2 regions of the Neobacillus sp. BP17 genome follow, and region 2 is predicted to be linked to the other one. Evidence: a T-box and tRNA genes for the amino acid it is inferred to sense, from the RefSeq annotation. Region 2 holds a T-box; the other holds one or more tRNA genes.

Region 1 (12,308 bases), 1.4 Mb from region 2:
ATCTTTAAATCTGTTTCCTTGTGGAATGCTGTACAAATTGTTCTTATTCTATTTGGTTTATTTGATTTAGTTTATTTGCGGTACGACAATTTTGCTGACCCAGGTGATTCTGTTCTCCCATACTTTGGTCCCGCTATCATCCTGTTAATAGTTGCGTTAGCGGCAGCATGGTATAAAGTAAAACAGACCAATCGGGATGCGTTTATTCCTGCCGTATTTTTTATGATTGTGGTTACTTTAGTTGAGTGGGTACCAGTCCTTCGCGTAAATGAACATAGCTGGCTTTACCTCATGATGTTTGCATTAATGGCGTGTAATGCTTATCAACTTTTGATTTTGCATAAATTAAACATTCAATCACAGCAGGAAAGACAAAAGAGGGCAAACCAAGCCCAAAGTAACAAACCCGTAACTAAGAAAAAGACAAAAAAACCGTCCATTTAAAAAGTTGGACGGTTTTTTTGTGTTTATCTTATTTCTTTTGAACTGGCCTCACCGTTAGCTATTAATTCTGATACGGAAACAAGTTTAAATCCTTTTTGGCGAATTTCCTTTAAAATCAATGGCAATGCTTTGGCTGTTTGCTTTGCTGAATCGGAAGCGTGAAGCAAAACGATATCGCCTTTGTCTGCTTTACCAACGTTCTTGACAATGGCTGGAATCCCTGGATTATTCCAGTCCTTTGAATCGACACTCCAATGGACTACTGTATATCCATATCTTTTGGCAATTTTTAAAGTCCGCTCATCGAAATGACCGGTTGGAGCTCGGAGCAACTTAATATCCTTCACATTTAGTTTTCTGAAGGCTTCTTGTGCTTTTGAGATATCTTGGCCGATTTTTACATCTTCCAAGTCCCGATAGTCTTTGTATTCGTAGCCAAGAATACCGATTTCATAACCATCCTTTATGATTCGATTAACAATGTCTGGGTGTCGCTCGGCCCACGAACCAGCTAAGAAGAAAGTAGCTGCTTTTACATTTTCCCTCTTTAAGGTATCTAAAATAGGCTCTGCCTTTTCATCACCCCAACCGATATTAAAAGTAAGAGCAAGACCCTTTTCCCCTCTATAAATTGCTTTCGGACCATCCTTTGTTGAAAAGACAGGAATTTGTGTAAGGTTCTCTATGTAGAGAAACCATGCCGTAAAAAACGCTGCAATTAAAATAAGTGAAATGTTCTTCAAAGACTTCCCGTTAACTACAAAAAATTTCATCGTCCCCACCTCGTCCAATACTGTCCTTGTCTCAACCTATGCGGACTTTTTTTAAAATATGAATAGAAAATCTTATAATAAAATCTCAAAAATTGGAAAAGACTACAATTACTAGATATTACGCTGGAGGTTATTCAATGTTTGGACTTCTAATAAATGATAAGGAAGTAAAAGAAATGGAATACCTTATTAAAAGAGAAATGGATGAAATTCTTTTTGATTTAAGAGATGATCGTATAGATCACATAGTAAAGAGAGCGATGGAAGAAAGATATAAAGTATTATTTACCCTTTTTCGAAGAGTAGCTTCACCACATGATTGTCTAAAGTATATGAGGAGAGGAAAGAAGGATAGGAAAAAGGGATAAAAAAAGATTCTTTTTTTATGCAAGAACCGTTGACAATAAATAAGTATCTTGGTATATTAATAAACGTCGCTGCTGACATAAATAAAACTTCAAAAAAGTTGTTGACATTATGTTTTGCAGGTGATATATTAATAAAGTCGCTTTTGAGCGATACAACAAATTGCTCTTTGAAAACTAAACAAACAAAATCGTGCAAACAAACAATAACTTTTAGTTTCAGAAATGAAACTAAGCCAACGTAACAAATGAGCTAATCAACTTTCTTGGAGAGTTTGATCCTGGCTCAGGACGAACGCTGGCGGCGTGCCTAATACATGCAAGTCGAGCGAGACTCTTCGGAGTCTAGCGGCGGACGGGTGAGTAACACGTGGGCAACCTGCCTGTAAGACTGGGATAACACCGGGAAACCGGTGCTAATACCGGATAATCCTTTTCCTCTCATGAGGGAAAGTTGAAAGACGGTTTCGGCTGTCACTTACAGATGGGCCCGCGGCGCATTAGCTAGTTGGTGAGGTAACGGCTCACCAAGGCGACGATGCGTAGCCGACCTGAGAGGGTGATCGGCCACACTGGGACTGAGACACGGCCCAGACTCCTACGGGAGGCAGCAGTAGGGAATCTTCCACAATGGACGAAAGTCTGATGGAGCAACGCCGCGTGAGCGATGAAGGCCTTCGGGTCGTAAAGCTCTGTTGTTAGGGAAGAACAAGTACCGGAGTAACTGCCGGTACCTTGACGGTACCTAACCAGAAAGCCACGGCTAACTACGTGCCAGCAGCCGCGGTAATACGTAGGTGGCAAGCGTTGTCCGGAATTATTGGGCGTAAAGCGCGCGCAGGCGGTCCTTTAAGTCTGATGTGAAAGCCCACGGCTCAACCGTGGAGGGTCATTGGAAACTGGGGGACTTGAGTGCAGAAGAGGAAAGCGGAATTCCACGTGTAGCGGTGAAATGCGTAGAGATGTGGAGGAACACCAGTGGCGAAGGCGGCTTTCTGGTCTGTAACTGACGCTGAGGCGCGAAAGCGTGGGGAGCAAACAGGATTAGATACCCTGGTAGTCCACGCCGTAAACGATGAGTGCTAAGTGTTAGAGGGTTTCCGCCCTTTAGTGCTGCAGCTAACGCATTAAGCACTCCGCCTGGGGAGTACGGCCGCAAGGCTGAAACTCAAAGGAATTGACGGGGGCCCGCACAAGCGGTGGAGCATGTGGTTTAATTCGAAGCAACGCGAAGAACCTTACCAGGTCTTGACATCCTCTGACACTCCTAGAGATAGGATTTTCCCCTTCGGGGGACAGAGTGACAGGTGGTGCATGGTTGTCGTCAGCTCGTGTCGTGAGATGTTGGGTTAAGTCCCGCAACGAGCGCAACCCTTGATCTTAGTTGCCAGCATTTAGTTGGGCACTCTAAGGTGACTGCCGGTGACAAACCGGAGGAAGGTGGGGATGACGTCAAATCATCATGCCCCTTATGACCTGGGCTACACACGTGCTACAATGGATGGTACAAAGGGCTGCAAGACCGCGAGGTTTAGCCAATCCCATAAAACCATTCTCAGTTCGGATTGCAGGCTGCAACTCGCCTGCATGAAGCCGGAATCGCTAGTAATCGCGGATCAGCATGCCGCGGTGAATACGTTCCCGGGCCTTGTACACACCGCCCGTCACACCACGAGAGTTTGTAACACCCGAAGTCGGTGGGGTAACCGTAAGGAGCCAGCCGCCTAAGGTGGGACAGATGATTGGGGTGAAGTCGTAACAAGGTAGCCGTATCGGAAGGTGCGGCTGGATCACCTCCTTTCTAAGGATAAAGCTGGACTTGTGAGCCAGACAAAACAGTTTGTGCATTGATTCTTGTTTGTTTAGTTTTGAGAGTGCAATTCTCTCAAACTAATTCGTTCTTTGAAAACTAGATAATCGTAATGAAGAAGCAAAGTAAACATCGAGTAATCGCCATTTTAGTTTTCTCTCTTAATTAAGTTAAGAGAATAACCTTTTAGGTTAAGTTAGAAAGGGCGCACGGTGAATGCCTTGGCACTAGGAGCCGATGAAGGACGGGACTAACACCGATATGCTTCGGGGAGCTGTAAGTAAGCTTTGATCCGGAGATTTCCGAATGGGGGAACCCACTGTTCGTAATGGAACAGTATCTTTACCTGAATACATAGGGTATGGAAGGCATACCCGGGGAACTGAAACATCTAAGTACCCGGAGGAAGAGAAAGCAAACGCGATTCCCTGAGTAGCGGCGAGCGAAACGGGACATAGCCCAAACCAAGAGGCTTGCCTCTTGGGGTTGTAGGACACTCAACATGGAGTTACAAAGGAACGGGGTAGATGAAGCGACCTGGAAAGGTCCGTCAGAGAAGGTAAAAACCCTGTAGTCGAAACTTCGTTCCCTCCTGAGTGGATCCTGAGTACGGCCGGACACGTGAAATCCGGTCGGAAGCAGGGAGGACCATCTCCCAAGGCTAAATACTCCCTAGTGACCGATAGTGAACCAGTACCGTGAGGGAAAGGTGAAAAGCACCCCGGAAGGGGAGTGAAATAGTTCCTGAAACCGTGTGCCTACAAGTAGTCAGAGCCCGTTCATGGGTGATGGCGTGCCTTTTGTAGAATGAACCGGCGAGTTACGATCCCATGCAAGGTTAAGTTGAAGAGACGGAGCCGCAGCGAAAGCGAGTCTGAATAGGGCGAATTGAGTATGTGGTCGTAGACCCGAAACCAGGTGATCTACCCATGTCCAGGGTGAAGTCCAGGTAACACTGGATGGAGGCCCGAACCCACGCACGTTGAAAAGTGCGGGGATGAGGTGTGGGTAGCGGAGAAATTCCAATCGAACTTGGAGATAGCTGGTTCTCTCCGAAATAGCTTTAGGGCTAGCCTCACGTAGTAAGAGTCTTGGAGGTAGAGCACTGTTTGGACTAGGGGCCCTCATCGGGTTACCGAATTCAGACAAACTCCGAATGCCAAAGACTTATCCGTGGGAGTCAGACTGCGAGTGATAAGATCCGTAGTCAAAAGGGAAACAGCCCAGACCACCAGCTAAGGTCCCAAAGTATACGTTAAGTGGAAAAGGATGTGGAGTTGCTTAGACAACCAGGATGTTGGCTTAGAAGCAGCCACCATTTAAAGAGTGCGTAATAGCTCACTGGTCGAGTGACTCTGCGCCGAAAATGTACCGGGGCTAAACGTATCACCGAAGCTGTGGATTGACATCTACGATGTCAGTGGTAGGAGAGCGTTCTAAGGGCGTTGAAGCTAGACCGTAAGGACTGGTGGAGCGCTTAGAAGTGAGAATGCCGGTATGAGTAGCGAAAGATGAGTGAGAATCTCATCCACCGAATGCCTAAGGTTTCCTGAGGAAGGCTCGTCCGCTCAGGGTTAGTCGGGACCTAAGCCGAGGCCGAAAGGCGTAGGCGATGGATAACAGGTTGATATTCCTGTACCACCTCTTTATCGTTTGAGCAATGGGGGGACGCAGGAGGATAGGGTAAGCGCGCTGTTGGATATGCGCGTCTAAGCAGTTAGGCTGAGAGGTAGGCAAATCCGCCTCTCACATAAGGCTGAGCTGTGACAGCGAGGGAAATTTAGTACCGAAGTTCCTGATTCCACACTGCCAAGAAAAGCCTCTAGCGAGATAAAAGGTGCCCGTACCGCAAACCGACACAGGTAGGCGAGGAGAGAATCCTAAGGTGAGCGAGAGAACTCTCGTTAAGGAACTCGGCAAAATGACCCCGTAACTTCGGGAGAAGGGGTGCTTTTTGAGGTGAATAGCCTCGAAGAGCCGCAGTGAATAGGCCCAGGCGACTGTTTAGCAAAAACACAGGTCTCTGCGAAGCCGCAAGGCGAAGTATAGGGGCTGACGCCTGCCCGGTGCTGGAAGGTTAAGAGGAGGGGTTAGCGCAAGCGAAGCTCTGAATCGAAGCCCCAGTAAACGGCGGCCGTAACTATAACGGTCCTAAGGTAGCGAAATTCCTTGTCGGGTAAGTTCCGACCCGCACGAAAGGCGTAACGATCTGGGCACTGTCTCAACGAGAGACTCGGTGAAATTATAGTACCTGTGAAGATGCAGGTTACCCGCGACAGGACGGAAAGACCCCGTGGAGCTTTACTGTAGCCTGATATTGAATTTTGGTACAGCTTGTACAGGATAGGTAGGAGCCTGAGAAGCCGGAGCGCTAGCTTCGGTGGAGGCGTCGGTGGGATACTACCCTGGCTGTATTGAAATTCTAACCCGCACCCCTGATCGGGGTGGGAGACAGTGTCAGGTGGGCAGTTTGACTGGGGCGGTCGCCTCCTAAAAAGTAACGGAGGCGCCCAAAGGTTCCCTCAGAATGGTTGGAAATCATTCGCAGAGTGTAAAGGCACAAGGGAGCTTGACTGCGAGACCTACAAGTCGAGCAGGGACGAAAGTCGGGCTTAGTGATCCGGTGGTTCCGCATGGAAGGGCCATCGCTCAACGGATAAAAGCTACCCCGGGGATAACAGGCTTATCTCCCCCAAGAGTCCACATCGACGGGGAGGTTTGGCACCTCGATGTCGGCTCATCGCATCCTGGGGCTGTAGTCGGTCCCAAGGGTTGGGCTGTTCGCCCATTAAAGCGGTACGCGAGCTGGGTTCAGAACGTCGTGAGACAGTTCGGTCCCTATCCGTCGTGGGCGCAGGAAATTTGAGAGGAGCTGTCCTTAGTACGAGAGGACCGGGATGGACGCACCGCTGGTGTACCAGTTGTTCTGCCAAGAGCATCGCTGGGTAGCTATGTGCGGACGGGATAAGTGCTGAAAGCATCTAAGCATGAAGCCCCCCTCAAGATGAGATTTCCCATAGCGCAAGCTAGTAAGAACCCTGAAAGATGATCAGGTTGATAGGTCAGAGGTGGAAGCGTGGTAACATGTGGAGCTGACTGATACTAATCGTTCGAGGACTTAACCATATTTTAAGGTGAACTCAAGTTTACAAACTTCTTCTGTATTATCTAGTTTTGAGGGAATGAAAAAAATTAATTTTCCTCTTGAAAAAAATAAAAAAGACATTATAATAAAATAGTGTCGAATATATGGTCTGGCAATTATGGCGAGAAGGTCACACCCGTTCCCATACCGAACACGGAAGTTAAGCTTCTCAGCGCCGATGGTAGTTGGGACACGCGTCCCTGTGAGAGTAGGACATTGCCAGGCTGTAATATTATTGTTCCGCAGTAGCTCAGTGGTAGAGCTATCGGCTGTTAACCGATCGGTCGTAGGTTCGAGTCCTACCTGCGGAGCCATTTTTATGTAAACTAAGTTTAGCTGTGCTTCCATAGCTCAGTAGGTAGAGCACTTCCATGGTAAGGAAGAGGTCAGCGGTTCGAGCCCGCTTGGAAGCTTACCTATTTTAATAATAGTATGGCCCCTTGGTCAAGCGGTTAAGACACCTCCCTTTCACGGAGGTAACACGGGTTCGAGTCCCGTAGGGGTCACCATAACTTTTTCACGCTAGTGAAAATAACTTTCATTTATTTGGAGGATTAGCTCAGCTGGGAGAGCATCTGCCTTACAAGCAGAGGGTCGGCGGTTCGATCCCGTCATCCTCCACCATAATTTTATTATGTAAACCTATGCCGGGGTAGCTCAATTGGTAGAGCAACTGACTTGTAATCAGTAGGTTGGGGGTTCAAGTCCTCTCGCCGGCACCATTTTTTTAAATTTAATATGGAGGGGTAGCGAAGTGGCTAAACGCGGCGGACTGTAAATCCGCTCCCTCCGGGTTCGGCGGTTCGAATCCGTCCCCCTCCACCATTATATTTTTAAAAAAGTTGGTCATACTAGATATTATCACATCATTATTGGGCTATAGCCAAGCGGTAAGGCATCGCACTTTGACTGCGACATGCGTTGGTTCAAATCCAGCTAGCCCAGCCAGAGAGCCATTAGCTCAGTTGGTAGAGCATCTGACTTTTAATCAGAGGGTCGAAGGTTCGAGTCCTTCATGGCTCATATAGGAAAAGCAAAAAACTTTGGATAAAATTCCAAAGTTTTTTTTGCTTTTCTTACGTATATTCATACATTATTTTGTCGAGTTGAGTCATCGGTATGAAAGCGGTTAAAATAGAATTATATTGGGGTAGGAGGAATTATTATGAACAAGCTTTCGATTATTGGAATGCCGATGGATTTAGGACAAATGAGACGTGGGGTGGACATGGGGCCAAGTGCGATCCGTTATGCGGGGGTAGTTGAACGCCTAAAGCCACTATTTGATGAAATACATGATTTAGGGGATATTCCAATTGGAAGACCTGAAGTAGTAGTTGATAAAGAATCCAATTTACGAAATTTAGATTTAGTTGCGGAAAAAAGTGCTTTACTTGCTGAAAAAGTAGATACTGCTGTGGAGTCTGGTGCATTTCCACTCGTTCTTGGCGGTGATCATAGTATCGCAATTGGTACTTTAGCAGGTGTATCTAAACATTATAAAAACCTTGGAGTAATTTGGTATGATGCCCATGGTGATTTAAATACAGCTGAAACAAGTCCCACAGGTAATATCCACGGAATGCCTCTAGCCGTCAGTATCGGGTTAGGTCACAGCAAGTTAACCGATATAGGCGGATATGGTCCAAAAGTAAAACCAGAGAATGTAGTCATTATTGGTGCAAGGGCGCTGGATGATGGAGAAAAAGAATTAATTAAAGAAATAGGTATCAAGGTTTATACTATGCATGAAATAGACCGAATGGGGATGGCTGCAGTAATGGAGGAAACAATTGCCTACCTTAAGGATAAAACAGATGGTGTTCATTTATCACTTGATCTCGATGGTTTAGATCCAAATGATGCGCCAGGAGTTGGTACACCAGTTATTGGTGGAATCAGTTACCGTGAAAGTCATCTTGCCATGGAGATGTTAGAAGAGGCAAAAATTATTACCTCCGCAGAATTTGTTGAAGTAAACCCTATTTTAGATGAAAAAAATAAAACAGCTAAAGTTGCTGTTGAGTTGATGGGTTCATTATTCGGGGAAAAATTATTATAAATAAAAACAGCTTAGTCGAGTTAACAAACAAAAGTAAAATAAGCGGAGTTTTTCCGGTTAAAAGCAGAATGGAGCTCATTTCGTGGTAAATAAGCGGAGTTTTTCCGGTTAAGCAAAGAAAAATTCCCCACTTTTGCATTTTTTGAGTAAATAGACGGAATTTCTCCGGCTATTTACTCATTTTTTTATACTCATTTCAAATTAGGCGGAATTTTTCCGTCTATTTCTCACCTCGCCCGCTTTACCTAATCCCCCCAACCGAAAAGTGCACCCCGTCATCTAATAAGAAAGCACCCAAAATCAGACAGCTGCACATCATCTGTGCTGCTGTTTTTTTATTTTTAGCTTATTATTAAACCTTTTAGGATATTTTTGTTAATATTAAAGGTGTTGTAAATTTTTTCGTTTTTAAACGAAACTTTTCTGTTATCGATACGTATTATCGGTTAGCAGCAATGGAGCTGAGGTAACTTAATGGATGCAATAGTAAAAAAGAGAATAAAGCAAGTAATCAAGGGAGACCAGGATGCCTTTGGTGAAATTGTTGAATTATATAAAAACAGTATTTATCAACTTTGTTTTCGCATGCTTGGTAATCGCCATGAAGCAGAGGATATTGCACAGGAAGCTTTTATCCGTGCCTTTGTTAATATCAAATCCTTTAATCAAGATTTGAAATTTTCAACCTGGCTGTTCCGGATTGCTACCAATCTGTGTATTGACCGAATGCGTAAAAAGAAACCCGATCATTATCTAGATGCTGAAGTTGCAGGGACAGACGGCTTAACCATGTACTCACAGATCCCTTCCAACACACCGCTGCCTGAGACGGAGTTAGAAAGTTTAGAACTGCAAGAAACCGTCCAAAATGAGATCTTAAAACTGCCTGACAAATATCGGTCAGCCATTGTTTTGAAATATATGGAAGAGCTCTCCTTAAATGAAATTAGTGAAATTCTTGAATTACCCCTGGGGACGGTTAAAACAAGAATTCACCGGGGACGAGAAGCACTTAGACAACAATTAAGATATGTATGATGAGAGGTGAAACTGTCAATGTGTCCAGAGCAAATCATCGAGCTAATGCATGAATACTTAGATGAGGAAATTACACCCGAACATGAACGAACCCTAAGAGAACACCTCCAAAGTTGTAAAGATTGTGAAGCAGTATTTAATGAATTAAAAAAGACGATTGCTTTTGTAAAAAGCGTCTCATATATGCAAGCGCCTGATAATTTTACCGCTAATGTATTGGCACGTTTACCAAAAGAGAAGAGAAAGATTGGAATGCAGCGCTGGATAAAAAACCATCCCATGCTTGCAGCTGCCTCATTATTTCTCGTATTAATGATGGGCAGTCTCTTTTCGACATGGAATGAAGATCGCGAATTTTCGGTTACAAAGCAAAAAAATTTAGTGGTTCAAAATAATACGGTCATCGTTCCTAAAGGTGAAACAGTCAAAGGCGATGTCATCGTCCGGAATGGCAAATTGAAAATTGAAGGCGAAGTCCAAGGGGATGTAACCGTCATAAATGGTGAAAAGTATTTGGCTTCGGCAGGACATGTAACGGGGCAAATTGATGAAGTTAATGAAGTGTTTGATTGGATTTGGTACCATATTAAAAAGACTACACATGATGTTGTTCAAATTTTTGAGAACCAACCAGAAACTAAATAAAAAACAAATCACTCTGTCTGAGTGATTTGTTTTTTTAGGAAGATACATATAATAGGTACAAGTGGTATTTATGATATAATAAATAGATTGTATTTTATATGTGATAAAGAAAATTACGGAGGAAGAACAATGCCGTTTGCTGATTTCGAAATATGGAAGTATTTAGCTAGTATTGTTGATATTGTCCTCGTATGGTATGTCATTTACAAGTTGATCAATGTGATTAGAGGAACGAAGGCCGTCCAATTACTAAAGGGCATTCTCGTTATTCTTTTAGGCAGAGTTGTCAGCGAGTTTCTAGGCTTCCAAACGTTAAGCTGGATGATGGAACAGGCGATAACATACGGGTTTCTTGCGATTATTATCATTTTTCAACCTGAACTCAGGAGAGCCCTTGAGCAATTAGGCAGGGGGAAGTTCTTCTCGAGAAGCAGTACTTTGGATGATGAAGGTCCGGAAAAGGCAGTTGAAGCGATTGTCAAGGCAACCGATTATATGGCAAAGCGCCGTATTGGAGCGTTAATCTCTATTGAAAGAGAAACAGGAATGGGCGATTACATAGAAACTGGTATCCAGTTAAATTCAAATATTTCCTCAGAATTGCTCATTAATATCTTTATCCCGAATACACCGCTTCATGATGGTGCGGTTATTATTCAGAAAAATAATGTCGCTGCAGCCGCCTGCTATCTTCCTTTATCCGAAAGCCCATTTATATCGAAGGAGCTTGGGACGAGGCACCGTGCAGCATTAGGTATCAGCGAAGTCACAGATAGTTTAACTGTCGTTGTATCGGAAGAGACCGGTAATATTTCGCTTACAAAGAATGGGGAACTTCACCGTTCAATCAATCTTGATGAATTAAAGGAATTACTTACGAGTGAATTGCTAATTAACATCAAACCGAAACAAGCTTCTTCAGCTCGTTGGAACTGGAGGGGAAAAAATAATGGATAAATGGATGGATAATCCCTGGTTTATAAAAATCCTAGCTTTGCTATTAGCTGTTCTTCTCTATTCCTCTGTCCCACATACAGGGAAAAAGATAACAGACGTCAATGTTCCAGGAGAACAATCCACGGCCACGATCACTAATATTCCTGTTAATGTTTATTATGATACTGAAAATTTAGTCGTGTCTGGGATTCCAAGCAATGTTGAAATCACCTTAAAGGGTCCACTGACGCACATCCAGACGGCAAAGGCCTTAAAAAACTTTGAAGTGTATGTAGATTTAACAAAGGCCAAAGTTGGAAAACAGAAGGTGAAAGTAAAGGTTAGAAATCTATCAGATAAATTGACGGCAACGGTGAAACCAAGTAGTGTGACTGTTTCTGTCCAAGAGAAGATTACCAAGGAATTTAAGGTAGAGGCAGAATTTAATAAGAATCAAATTGATGAGGGGTATTCAGCAGGTATCCCTGTGGTTGAACCTAATAAGGTAAAGATTACAGGCGCAAAAAATATCGTTGATCGGATTAGCTATGTTAAGGCAACTCTAGAAACAAGAAATAAACTAAAAGATACGATTACTGATGAAGCTGACATCCAGGTACTTGATAAAGATCTAAATAAGTTAAATGTTCAAGTGGAACCTAATACGGTTAAAATTACAATTCCAGTGAAAAGCAACACAAAGACTGTGCCAATCAATATTGTTAGAAATGGAACCGCCCCAGAGGGAGTGACAATTGAGTCGATTGAAATCGATAAAAAAGAAGCAACCGTCTACGGGAGTGAAAGTGTTCTAAATAATACTGAAAGAGTCCGCGTGGAAGTAGATCTTAGCAAAATTACCGATAATACCACATTGACATTGCCTGTCATCATTTCAAATGGAATTACCAAGGTGACACCGCAATTGGTAAAAGCAACGGTTGTAGTCAAAAAGGAAGAAGAAAAAACCCTTTCGGATGTACCTGTAACCATTAAAGGATTATCCGATGAATATGAGGCTACCATTAATGATCCTGAAAATCAGTTGATTGATATACTAGTTAACGGCCCCGCTTCAAAAGTTACTCGC
Region 2 (12,308 bases):
TTTTATTAATTGGAGTTGATTCATCAACTGTTGTGCTGTTTCCTTTGTTCCCTTGATTGTAAAAGAAATAAGCCCGCCTGGTTGTTTCATTTGATTTTTTGCAATTGAAAAATCTTGATGCTCTGGATCGCCAGGAAAATAAACTGTTTCGATTTTCGGATGGTCTTTCAAAAATCGAAACAATTTCCTGGCATTTTCACAGTGGCGGTCCATGCGTAGTGGCAGTGTTTTCATCCCTCTTAATAAAAGCCAAGCATCAAAAGGTGAGATAATCCCACCAATGTCTTTTTGGGTCGTCTTTGATACTTGTCTAATAAACTCCTTCTTTCCAACGACAAGCCCCGCAATGACATCTCCATGTCCGCAGATATATTTGGTTGCACTATGAATGACAACATCGCACCCAAGTGTTAGAGGGGTTTGAATATAGGGGGAACAAAATGTGTTATCCACCACAACAGGAATCCCTTTTTCATTCGCCACCCTCGCCACTAATTCTAAATCTACCAACTTCATGGTAGGATTTATCGGCGTTTCAATATAGATACATGCGGTGTTTGGACGGAGTTCTTGTTCTAATAAATCCGCCGAGTTCATTAAAGAAAAGTGGTGGTCGATACCATATTTCTCTTTTAATAGCTCTAACAAACCAAAGGTACAACCATATACTCCTTGTGAACAAAGAATATGATCCCCCGTCTTTGTTAAGGCCACTAACACTGCACTGACGGCTGCCATTCCAGACGAAAACGCTAAGCCCGCTTCACCTTGTTCAAGAACGGCGATCCTGTCTTCCAATATTTTCACGGTTGGATTTCCCAAGCGTGAATAAATAAATCCCTCTTCCTGACCGGCAAACCTTCTTTCCCCTTGTTCGGCGTTGGCAAAAATGAAGGTGGATGTTTGATATAAAGGGGGAACTAAACTGTCTTGATGTTCATCCGCCTTGTAGCCTGAATGAATAACTTCCGTTTCAAACCGCGATTTCTTTTTCTCCATTTTTAATTCCTCCTGTTTGAAAACGTTTGCATTTTGTTAATTTATAATATGTCAGTTTGATAAATATCGTTAGGGCACTCTTCATATGAGTGCCCTCTCCTAACAAACTCTAATACTTTGCTTTTGAATGACAACCTTGTTCTTTCCTGTCCCCTTTGCAATATAAAGGGCTTCATCTGCCCTTTTAAATAGGTAACTGTAGGCATCAACCTGCTCCTTATTCCAATAAGAAACACCACAAGACACCGTAATATGCGGCACAGAGGATTCAGCAATTTTTTTTACTAATCTTTCAGCTACAGCCGCCCCTTTGTCTAATGGAACTTCCGGAAGATAAAGAGCCAACTCTTCCCCACCCCAGCGGGCACCGATATCTTCTCCACGAATATTGTTTTTTATCAATTTTGCAACCTGTACTAGAACTTGATCTCCCACCTGATGGCCATATGTATCATTTATTTCTTTAAAATTGTCAATATCGAGCAGGATAAAAGTACCTTCTCCGGACTCTTTCATTGACCCCTGAATCCTCTCATCTAAAAATTTACGTGAATAGAGCTTTGTTAGATGATCGGTAATAATCATATGCTCCAACTCTTCTCTGAGCATGGAATTGGTTAGTGCAAGCGATGAATGATGAATAAGAGACTGAAGGAGTTTAAATGTATCAAAAGAAAAGAAATAGGGCTTTTGATGCATTACAATGGAAAAACCTTTTAATTTTTCGCTATGAATCATTGGCACTGCAAGAATCGAATGAAATCTTGGTGTATTTTTTATGTTTTGGAGGTTGAAATCTCCAATAAATAAAGGATTTTTTTCTCTTTCAATTTTTCCCTTTAAATAATCAATATAAAATTTGGCTTGTGGTGTGTAAAAGTAAGGAGTTGAACCTGGGAGTATTTTCACCTTAGCATGTTCGTTTGTGAATAAGAAAAATCCAACTTCTTGTGCATCAATGGATGAAATGATTTTTTCTGACATATATGTCATTGTATCAACTAATCGCAAGTTAGAATTTAAGCAATGCGAAGTTTCGTTGATGAATTGTAAATTGGCAATTTCCTGCCTTGATTGTTGATAAAGATAGGCATTTTCCAAGGAACAACCAGCAGCACTCGCAAGTAAACAAATAAATTCCACCTCAAACTCATCGAATTCATCCGTGGTTGCTGACACTACCTGTAAGACACCATAGGTTACTTGTTTTCCTTTGAGGGGGGCATAAATAATCGCATGGTCACCAGTTGCAGAATACTCAAATTGAAGTTCTCCTGATCCATATGCTTTAATAGCTGCAATATTTTCACTATCATATTCAAGTTCAATAATCGGAAGTTCATTATGACTATATGTATCCTGTGAAAGTAATAAGGAAAAGGAGGAGTCAGGATATAATTCTTTCAAAATAACACATAATTCACCTAAAAGGTTCTCTACATCTAAAGATGAATGTAGTGTTTCTGTAATCTCTATTAATTGTTTGTATCTTTTTATTTGCCACTGTAAATCACACTCGAGAATATCCATTTAGGTTTCACCCGATCTAATTCCAGATATATACATAGTCTCTTAATTATAGTTAATGTTCAGACATTTTGGCGATATTAATTTGTATAAATTATTAACTTTTATTAAAATAATGTTTCTTACAAAATTCGTTTGTACTTACTTCTTTAAAAATATTCTTGACTTTGGAGGAATAAAAATTATATAATACTTTTTGTGTAAAATATTGCAGCCTATTGTGTTCACTTTGAATAGTTTCATTTTATTCCTCATATTTAAATGATGGTGTATCTCGTAACCCTTAGCTGCAAGGGCGAAGGTGCATGAAAATAAAATGGCTGTCAAAGAGTCTCATAACGGTTTTTATTTTACCAAAATAAAAACACGAAGGAGGAGTCATTCATGGCTCGTTATACTGGCTCTAGCTGGAAAATTTCCCGTCGTCTTGGAATCTCTCTAAGCGGCACAGGTAAAGAATTAGAAAAGCGTCCTTACGCTCCTGGACAACATGGTCCAAACCAACGCAAAAAGCTTTCTGAATACGGATTACAATTACAAGAGAAGCAAAAGCTTCGTCATATGTATGGCGTAACTGAGCGTCAATTCCGTAATCTTTTTGATAAAGCTGGCAAATTAGCTGGTATCCACGGTGAAAACTTCATGGTTCTTCTTGAATCACGTCTTGACAACGTTGTATACCGTTTAGGTTTAGCACGTACTCGTCGTGGAGCACGTCAATTAGTTAACCACGGCCACATCTTAGTTAATGGTTCACGAGTTGATATCCCATCATTCCGCGTAACTCCTGGTCAAACAATCAGTGTTCGTGAAAAATCACGTAACCTTGATGTGATCAAAGAAGCAATCGAAGTAAACAACTTCGTTCCTGACTTCTTAACTTTTGATGCTGACAAATTAGAAGGTACTTTCACTCGCTTGCCTGAGCGTTCTGAATTACCTGCTGAAATTAACGAAGCTCTTATCGTTGAATTCTACTCACGTTAATTGAATTGCTTATTAAAAAGCAATCACAAAAGCCCTAGAAACCGCGTTATATCAACGTTTCTAGGGCTTTTTTTTCACTCCGGTAATAGCATGACGGTGATATCTATGTTCTATATATGATAAGGTACATAAACAAGAGACAAAAAAAAAACAGAAAAATATTCTGTTTTTTTCTCCGTGGAGAATTAGTATTTGTTTAGCTCCTTAATCGGAGTTTGAATGATAACTGGATTCTTTTTAGGCTTCAACCATTTCAAGATGTTTACAACATTCTTTTGAGAAGTTGAGGTACATCCGAGCGTGTAGCCACTTCCAATGTGGAAGAAGATAGCACTGCCTTTATCCGGAGTTCGTTGTGTATTGTAGTTAATAACGAAACCGTAGGTGTAAGCTGAGATATTCATGTTTTCAGCACTCTTCCATTGACCTCGTGTTTAACATTGCAACTAAGATTGCAAATCCTTTTTTAAACATCTACTTTCATACTCCATTCTAGTCATGATAACTTATTTATTTTTTATAATATAACGATTATATCATTCTATTTTACTAGGAATTAACATATTTAAAAGGGCTGTCCTGGCCCTTTTTTGTTTTCCCCAAGAGGATACTTGTTTGAACGAGAGTAAACTACCTAGGGAATAGTCTGCCGTTTGTCTCCATTTGCAAAGCATAGAGGAATTTTTTGATGTCGATTCGGGTAGTTGTGGTATGGTTTTTTCCCTCCAGTTCGAGCATCTTCATTCTTACTTGGGTGTAGTCAAACAATTTGGATGAGTAGTACTCAAATGTTGGGTTGGCATAATCGGTTAATCCCAGTGAAGCAAGATGCTCGAGCACCTGTTGGAGGATTCGGCGGATCCGTTGTTCCACAGCCTTGGCTTCTTTTCTAATTTCCTCCGGAGAGACGGAAGAACCAAGCCGCTTTTTGGCCGCTCGCTCATAAAGATCCTTCATAGGCGGGAGCTCCCGATTCCCCTCCATGTCCCATTGATGTAAAATTTCTAGAAGATTCAACAAATCCTTTTCACCGTTTTTGCCAACAATTCCAAGTTCAAGCAAGATGCTTTTGGCAGAGGACGGAAACATGGGTTGTTTACTTGGGAGGTCGTTCTCAATCTGCCGTTTTTTTGTATTATGCGTAGTTAAAAAGCTTAATGACTTTTGAATGTTATGAAGTGATTTTTCCAGTAAAAGATAGTCACTCACTTTCTTAATGACACTTACCACCTCAAGTCGGTTTATCGGCTTGGTGATATAATGCACGACACCTAGGGAATACGCTTCACTAATCATATCCTTCGTTTCGACTTGGGAGATCATGATGATTTTTCCCCGAAAGGAGGGAGCAATTTCTCTGACTGTCTCAATCCCGTCCCTAATGGGCATGAGAAGGTCAATCATTAATATATCAACTTCCTGTATATCGAGGGTATGTGCATCTACTTCAGACCCGTCAGCTGCCTCCCCCACAACCGTACCCAATCCCTCTTCTTCAATAATATTGGATAACATCCCTCTGATAGTTGGGGTATCATCGACAATAAAAAATTTCACTGTATATCACCCCTTTTTCGTTAAATTCACAACCGGAAGCTGAACTTCAAAGGTGGTTCCATTTTCTTTTGAGGACTCTATCAGGTTAATTTTACCATCAAGATCTTCAATGACATTTTTTGTGTAGGATAAACCTATTCCATTAGAAGCGATTCCGGCCTGGTCAAATTTCGTCGTAAAGCCTGGTTCAAAAATATACACTTTGTTTTTATTTGATATCCCGTTTCCATTATCCTTTATAGTTATTTTGACTAGGTCTTGAACCTTTTCAGCCGTTACCACAATCTGCCCCTCCTGATCGATGGCTTCCACAGCATTGGCGACAAGATTATTGATTAGGGAAAGGAGGATAAAAGTGCGGTACTCCGGATGTTCACCGGAAATTCCTACTTGGAAATCAATCGTTTTCCGAAGCAACTCACTATAATTTTTATTCGAGATAGTTGCAACAGAAATGATTTCCTGAATGTTCATAAAATCATCCAATTTTTCTTTGGTCATTAATTTGGACAAACCAGCATATATACGTTGATTATCTTTTTTAATCTCGTGTAATTCCCCGGCGATTTTCAGCATCGCTTGTGCTTGATTCTGATTGTTTAGAGCTTTTAAATCACGATATATTGCATAGCAGTCGCTAGTTAACTTCTCCGCATCTCTCGCTGATTTTTCCAATTGAAACATTTCTACATACAAATTTGAGACTAATAGTAAAACCTCTTCGGTCCTCTTTTTTTGCTGCTCTTCAGCCAACCTAGTTTCCCGCACTAAGATGGTATTGAAAAAACCAAGGACAAAGAAGCTGCGGATAATTGCTACCCCTATAATAATCAAGAAACTCGAGGTTGTCATTTTCATATCGGTTGTAAAATGACGAATGGTCATTTCGGTAACATTCCCCATGATTTCGAGCACCATGCCAAGCAGACCAATGAGAAGCGGCTGATGATACAATTTCTTTACCTTGAAAATATGAAAAAACATGCCAAAAATCATGTAATAAAAAAACACGGGAAAATGGATTGGGAATTCGAATGAGCCAACCTGTACCTTGTCCAGAATAATCCGAAAGCAAACAACTGCACTTCCCGTTAAAAAGCCAGCTAAAACAGGATGGATTTTTCGTGACCATAATAAAATGAAAAAGAATACAGTTGTACTCATACTGAATCTTAAAGCAGCTCCGCTTAAGGGGTAAAACTTCAATTCTCCAGTAATGGGCACAGCAATAATCATAAATAAATACGCTAATAATTTATCGCGAATACAATTACTCCCTTTCTATCGTAAAAAAAATATTATAAATTGTAAAAATATTTTTATCCACTTTGTAGTTTTTTGTAGTTTATCGTAGTACTACAGGTATGATGTAAATGTTGGAAACGTTTACAGAATATATTCTACTATAATACTATCAAAAAACTTAACGATGGGAGAGAAGCGAGTGAAAAAAATTAGTTTAGCATGGCAAATTTTTATTGGTTTAATTCTTGGGATTATTGTTGGTGCCATTTTTTACGGAAATCCACATATTGAGGAATTTTTACAGCCGATTGGAAACATCTTTTTACGATTAATTAAAATGATTGTCGTGCCGATTGTTATTTCATGCCTTGTTGTCGGTGTGGCAGGTACGGGTGATATGAAATCGTTAGGGAAGCTCGGCGGAAAAACGCTCCTTTATTTTGAAATTATTACAACACTCGCAATCATTGTTGGATTATTAATCGCCAATGTTTTCCATCCAGGTACAGGCGTGGACCGTTCACAACTCGTTAAATCGGACATCAGCTCCTATGTAACGACTGAAAAAGCAACGGAGGCACACTCTCATATTGATACAATTGTGAATATCGTACCGACTAATGTGGTGCAGGCGTTCGCAAACGGGGACATGTTGGCCATTATTTTCTTCTCCGTAATGTTTGGACTTGGCGTTGCAGCAATCGGTGAAAGAGGCAAGCCGATTATCACGTTTTTTAGGGGTACAGCTGATGCGATGTTCTATGTAACCAATCAAATTATGAAGATTGCTCCATTTGGGGTGTTTGCCTTAATTGGGGTTACGGTTTCAAAATTTGGGTTGGAATCATTAATACCGCTTGGAAAATTGGTTTTGACCGTTTATGGCGCAATGATATTCTTTATTATTGTCATTCTTGGCATCGTTGCGAAAATAGCCGGCTATAATATTTTTAAACTATTAGCTTACTTGAAAGACGAATTAATTTTAGGGTATTCCACAGCAAGTTCGGAAACCGTCCTTCCGAAAATTATGGAAAAAATGGAGCGAATCGGCTGTCCGAAAGGGATTACTTCATTCGTGATTCCGACTGGCTATTCCTTTAATCTCGATGGTTCAACCTTGTACCAAGCGATTGCAGCACTGTTCATCGCTCAAATGTATGGCATTCATATGAGCATTGGACAACAGATTACATTAGTCCTTATTTTAATGATTACCTCAAAAGGAATTGCAGGTGTCCCTGGTGTTTCAATTGTCGTCCTGCTTTCAACCTTAGGAAGTGTCGGTATTCCAGTCGAGGGCTTGGCGTTTATTTTAGGCGTAGACAGGCTGCTGGACATGGCCCGTACATGTGTAAACATTGTTGGTAACTCACTAGCTGCTATTGTTATCACTAAATGGGAAGGTCATGAAGTTAAAGAACACATCGAAGAACAGGCTGCCTAAGCTGTCATATGGGAAAAGACAAGGCACAACTAGTGATGAATAGCTAGTTGTGCCTTTTTGGTTTTTATAGATGTTGGTAACGGGGCTTTGTCTATCGTCGGTTGACCCATTGGATTGATTTCCGATATAAATACACTAATTTAACACGTTGTTACAAGGATTCATTTCAGCCAAAAAAAGGGCTTTGAACCCAAAGCCCTTTTCCTATTAGTATTTGATTAATGTGTACTTCTTCTTACCTCTTCTAACAATTGTAAATTGTCCTTCAATCCGATCTGTTTCTGCTAATACATAAGCGGTATCTGTGATTTTTTCGCCATTAACTGTGACGGCACCATTTGAAATGTCTTCCCGTGCTTGACGCTTGGATGGAGAAATTTTCGCCGCAACTAAAAGGTCGACCAAATTCTCCTCATTTTGTGAAGTATATGCTGGTACATCTTTAAAACCCTGCGCAATTTCCATCGCTGAAAGACTGCTTACATCCCCACTAAATAATGCCTGAGAAATTTTGATTGCCTGCTGTAAGGAATCTTCTCCATGGATCAAACGAGTCATTTCTTCTGCTAATACCTTTTGGGCCTTACGAAGATGAGGCTCTTCTTGAACAGCCTTCTCTAATTGTTCAATTTCCTCGTGCGAAAGGAATGTGAAAATCTTTAAGTATTTAACAACATCGGCATCTGCGGTATTAATCCAGAACTGGTAGAACTCGTAAGGCGTTGTTTTTTCAGGATCTAACCAAATCGCACCGCTTTCCGTTTTCCCAAACTTAGTACCGTCTGCCTTTGTCACAAGCGGAATCGTTAACCCATATGCCTTAGAGCCTTCTGGTTGAACTTTACGGATTAATTCCAACCCTGTAGTGATATTCCCCCACTGGTCACTTCCTCCGATTTGCAATTTACAGTTATGGTTCTCATACAAATGAAGGAAATCCATCGCTTGTAAAATGGTGTATGTGAATTCAGTGAATGAAATTCCTGTCTCAAGGCGATTGGCAATAGTGTCTTTTGCAAGCATATAATTCACGCCGATATGTTTACCAATATCACGCAAGAATGTAACGACATCCATAGAGCCTGCCCAATCATAGTTATTAACCATAATAGCCCCATTTTCGCCTGCAAATTCGAAAATAGATTCAAGCTGCTTCTTAATTCCCGCTACGTTATCTTGAACTGTTTCAAGAGTTTGCAGCTTTCGTTCTTCGCTTTTTCCACTTGGGTCACCAATTAATCCTGTTGCTCCGCCAACTAAGACAATCGGACGGTGTCCATGCTGTTGAAATCTTCTTAATGTTAAAAACGGCAGTAAATGGCCGATGTGCATACTATCTGCGGTTGGGTCGACACCGCAATACAAAGAAATTGGCTCCTTACTTAAGGTATCCTTTAACCCCTCTTCATCCGTTTGCTGGTAAATAATCCCTCTCCAAGTCAAATCTTGTAATAAATCCATAAATATTCCCTCCAATAATGTAAAAAAATAAAAACGCCCCTGCAAAATGCAGGGACGTAAATTTACGCGGTACCACCCAGCTTGAGGAATAGGAACATTCCTCCAACTCATAAAATTAACGGTTTAGACCGTTCTCCACTACTGTCAATCAATCTTCACAGAGAAAGCTCAAGGACGTAATTCATTCTTCTATATGTATCAGCTTGCACCACCGCTGACTCTCTACAAACAGGGATAGAAGAACTACAGTTGGTTCCCTTCATAGCTTTTTATTAAATTAATGTATAGCTTTTTTTACCATAATTATAGTTACTTGTCAAACACAACTGGAAATTTCAGATAATGTAGAACTTTGTCAGTTTTTATACCTTTGATATGCTATAATGTATGTGATTTTAGATGAGGTGATACTATAGATGGTTGAAAAATTACAAGCATGGCTCGAAAAATCAAAATCCGTACTGAACATATTTACCCATAGAAAAACGGTTAAAAGTGCAAGAATCACATATCAAGTCGTTTGGAATCTGTTTCTCCTTGTACTAACAGTAGTAATTCTGGGTGGATCATTTGCAACAGGTGTCGGTGCTGGTTATTTTGCCTCACTTGTTAAAGATGAACCTGTCCGATCCTATGACAGCATGAAAAAGGACATTTATAACTACACGGAAACATCTGAGTTATATTTTGCTGATAATAAATATCTTGGAAAACTCCGTACAGATTTAGAACGAGAAGAAGTAAAGCTAGAAGATGTATCCGATTATTTGGTGAACGCAGTTGTTGCGACTGAAGACGAATACTTCTACAAACATAAAGGTGTCGTACCAAAAGCCGTATTTCGGGCAGTCTTCCAAGAAGTGACAAACTCCGCGGTACAATCCGGCGGTAGTACCTTAACACAGCAATTAATTAAAAATCAAATTTTAACCAATGAAGTTTCATTTCAAAGAAAAGCGAGTGAAATATTACTTGCCCTTCGTTTAGAGAAATTTTTTGATAAAAAGGAAATTTTGGAAGCTTATCTAAACGTGTCTACGTTAGGAAGAAACTCGTCAGGACGAAATATTGCTGGTGTCCAAGCAGCGGCAAAAGGAATCTTTGGTAAAAAGGCAAGTGATTTAACACTACCACAAGCAGCCTTCATTGCAGGATTGCCTCAAAGCCCATTCGGATATACGCCTTTCACAAGAGAAGGGACGATAAAAGAACCAAAATATCTTGAACCAGGTCTTACAAGGATGCAAACGGTCCTAAAAAGAATGTTTGATGGTGGCTATATCACCCAAAAGCAGTATACAGAGGCCTCTGCCTATGATATTAAGAAGGATTTTATCAAACCTGTCGCAAATCCACTCGAAAAATATCCTTGGCTAACAGTCGAAATTGAAAAGCGTTCCACTGAAGTTTTAACTACCGTCTTAGCGAAAAATGATGGGATTTCAGAAAAAGAGTTAAAGAACGATGATAATCTCGCTTATAAATATCAAATTTTAGCTAGAAATGCTTTGCGTCAAAATGGATACAAGATTCATTCGACGATTGACAAAAAAATCTATGATGCTATGCAGAAGGTAAAAGATAATTATCAATATTACGGACCTGATAAACCTCAAGAAAAAAAGGATCCAGAAACTGGAGAGGTCAAAACTGTTATGGAACCTGCTGAGGTGGGAGCAGAGCTGATTGAAAACAAAACTGGAAAAATTATCAGTTTTGTGGCTGGAAGGAATTATGATGATCAACAGCTTAATCACGCAACCAATGCCATTCGACAAAACGGCTCCACAATGAAACCGCTTCTAGTGTATGCACCTGCGATTGAGTTAGGAAAAGCAGCTCCAGGCACACCGCTGCCAAACGTAGCATTAGCTTTAGCGCCCGGCAGAAGTGATCCATGGCCGCAAAACTATGACTATCGCTATAGCGGATTGGTTTCAGCACGATATGCTCTGGCGAAATCTTATAACGTTCCTGCTGTTAAACTATACAAGAGTATAGTCGAGCAGCGTCCTGCCAAGTATCTTGAAAAAATGGGATTTACCTCTTTACGAAAAGACGATTATACAAATCTAGCTACCTCGATTGGCTCGATGACAAATGGGGTAACAATTGAAGAAAATACCAATGCATTCAGCACCTTCGCTAACAATGGTAAATTTATTGATGCTTATATGATTGATAAAATTGTTGATAAAAATGGCAAGGTTATCTATCAGCATCAGGTAACACCCGTTAAAGTCTTTAAACCTCAAACAGCTTATTTAACCCTCGATATGATGCGAGACGTTGTTAAAATGGGGACGGCAGCAGGTGTTAGAAGCCAGTTAAACTTTAGCAGCGACTGGGCAGGGAAAACAGGAACAGGAAATCAATATATTGACTCCTGGTTTGTTGCTTCAAACCCTAATGTCACCTTTGGTCTTTGGAGAGGATATGATACACCAAAATCGCTTCAGACATCTGGAATGTCTTATAGTGCACGGACCAATAACTTATGGGCAAAGTTAATGAACGCTGCCTATAAAATTAGGCCAGATTTAATTGATCCAGACAAGTCATTTAAAATGCCAAAAGGAATCGTGAAACGCTCCTATTGTGCTGTTTCAGGAATGCTTCCATCTAAAGCTTGTTCAAAAGCAGGTTTAATCGAAAGTGATTACTTTAATGTCAATAATGTACCTACAAAAGTCGACGATAGCTTAATTGAAGCAAACTATGTCACTGTAGGTAACAAAAAATATTTAGCCTTAGACTCTACACCAAAAGAGTTTTCCCAATTTGGTCTCATATTAAATCCTGATTTTATTAAGCGGATTGTTGGAAGTAACTTCCACAATTATAGTCAACTGATTCCACAGAAGGATCGTTGGGGAAAAATTCTTGTTTCAACCGCAAGAATGTACGATAACGGAAAAACTCCTGCTAGTGTTAGCGTAAACGCAAAAGGAAATACCTTATCATGGTCAGCCTCAGGGGATAAGGATGTTGTTGGTTACCGCATCTATCAAGGTGGGGCAAGTGCTAAAAAAGTAGGAAGTGTAGTCAATGGTTCTAAGCGGTCATTTAAAGTGGGGACCGGATC

The links. The T-box of region 2 lies ahead of tyrS (tyrosine--tRNA ligase). A T-box ahead of a tRNA ligase gene usually reads a tRNA of that ligase, here a tRNA-Tyr.
Region 1: it has a tRNA-Tyr gene. The T-box ahead of tyrS (tyrosine--tRNA ligase) is inferred to sense a tRNA for this amino acid. The anticodon was not compared.

The regions. Positions count from the first base shown of each region.
Region 1 covers NZ_CM184198.1:165,404-177,711, forward strand. Annotated here, with positions in the region: gene AC4QJR_RS00910 (KinB-signaling pathway activation protein) at 1-444, shown strand, start outside; gene pdaB (polysaccharide deacetylase family sporulation protein PdaB) at 468-1,217, opposite strand; gene AC4QJR_RS00920 (hypothetical protein) at 1,355-1,585, shown strand; rRNA gene AC4QJR_RS00925 (16S ribosomal RNA) at 1,846-3,383, shown strand; rRNA gene AC4QJR_RS00930 (23S ribosomal RNA) at 3,582-6,518, shown strand; rRNA gene rrf (5S ribosomal RNA) at 6,646-6,762, shown strand; tRNA gene AC4QJR_RS00940 (tRNA-Asn) at 6,777-6,851, shown strand; tRNA gene AC4QJR_RS00945 (tRNA-Thr) at 6,878-6,950, shown strand; tRNA gene AC4QJR_RS00950 (tRNA-Glu) at 6,972-7,046, shown strand; tRNA gene AC4QJR_RS00955 (tRNA-Val) at 7,086-7,161, shown strand; tRNA gene AC4QJR_RS00960 (tRNA-Thr) at 7,184-7,259, shown strand; tRNA gene AC4QJR_RS00965 (tRNA-Tyr) at 7,278-7,362, shown strand; tRNA gene AC4QJR_RS00970 (tRNA-Gln) at 7,411-7,485, shown strand; tRNA gene AC4QJR_RS00975 (tRNA-Lys) at 7,488-7,560, shown strand; gene rocF (arginase) at 7,703-8,599, shown strand; gene sigW (RNA polymerase sigma factor SigW) at 9,074-9,637, shown strand; gene AC4QJR_RS00990 (anti-sigma factor family protein) at 9,656-10,282, shown strand; gene cdaA (diadenylate cyclase CdaA) at 10,412-11,239, shown strand; gene AC4QJR_RS01000 (CdaR family protein) at 11,232-12,308, shown strand, end outside.
Region 2 covers NZ_CM184198.1:4,519,409-4,531,716, forward strand. Annotated here, with positions in the region: gene megL (methionine gamma-lyase) at 1-999, opposite strand, end outside; gene AC4QJR_RS22120 (sensor domain-containing diguanylate cyclase) at 1,099-2,529, opposite strand; gene rpsD (30S ribosomal protein S4) at 2,911-3,513, shown strand; partial or broken gene AC4QJR_RS22130 (SH3 domain-containing protein) at 3,699-3,944, opposite strand; gene AC4QJR_RS22135 (response regulator) at 4,144-5,070, opposite strand; gene AC4QJR_RS22140 (sensor histidine kinase) at 5,077-6,306, opposite strand; gene AC4QJR_RS22145 (cation:dicarboxylate symporter family transporter) at 6,515-7,762, shown strand; gene tyrS (tyrosine--tRNA ligase) at 7,970-9,223, opposite strand; T-box leader at 9,271-9,495, opposite strand; gene AC4QJR_RS22155 (transglycosylase domain-containing protein) at 9,640-12,308, shown strand, end outside.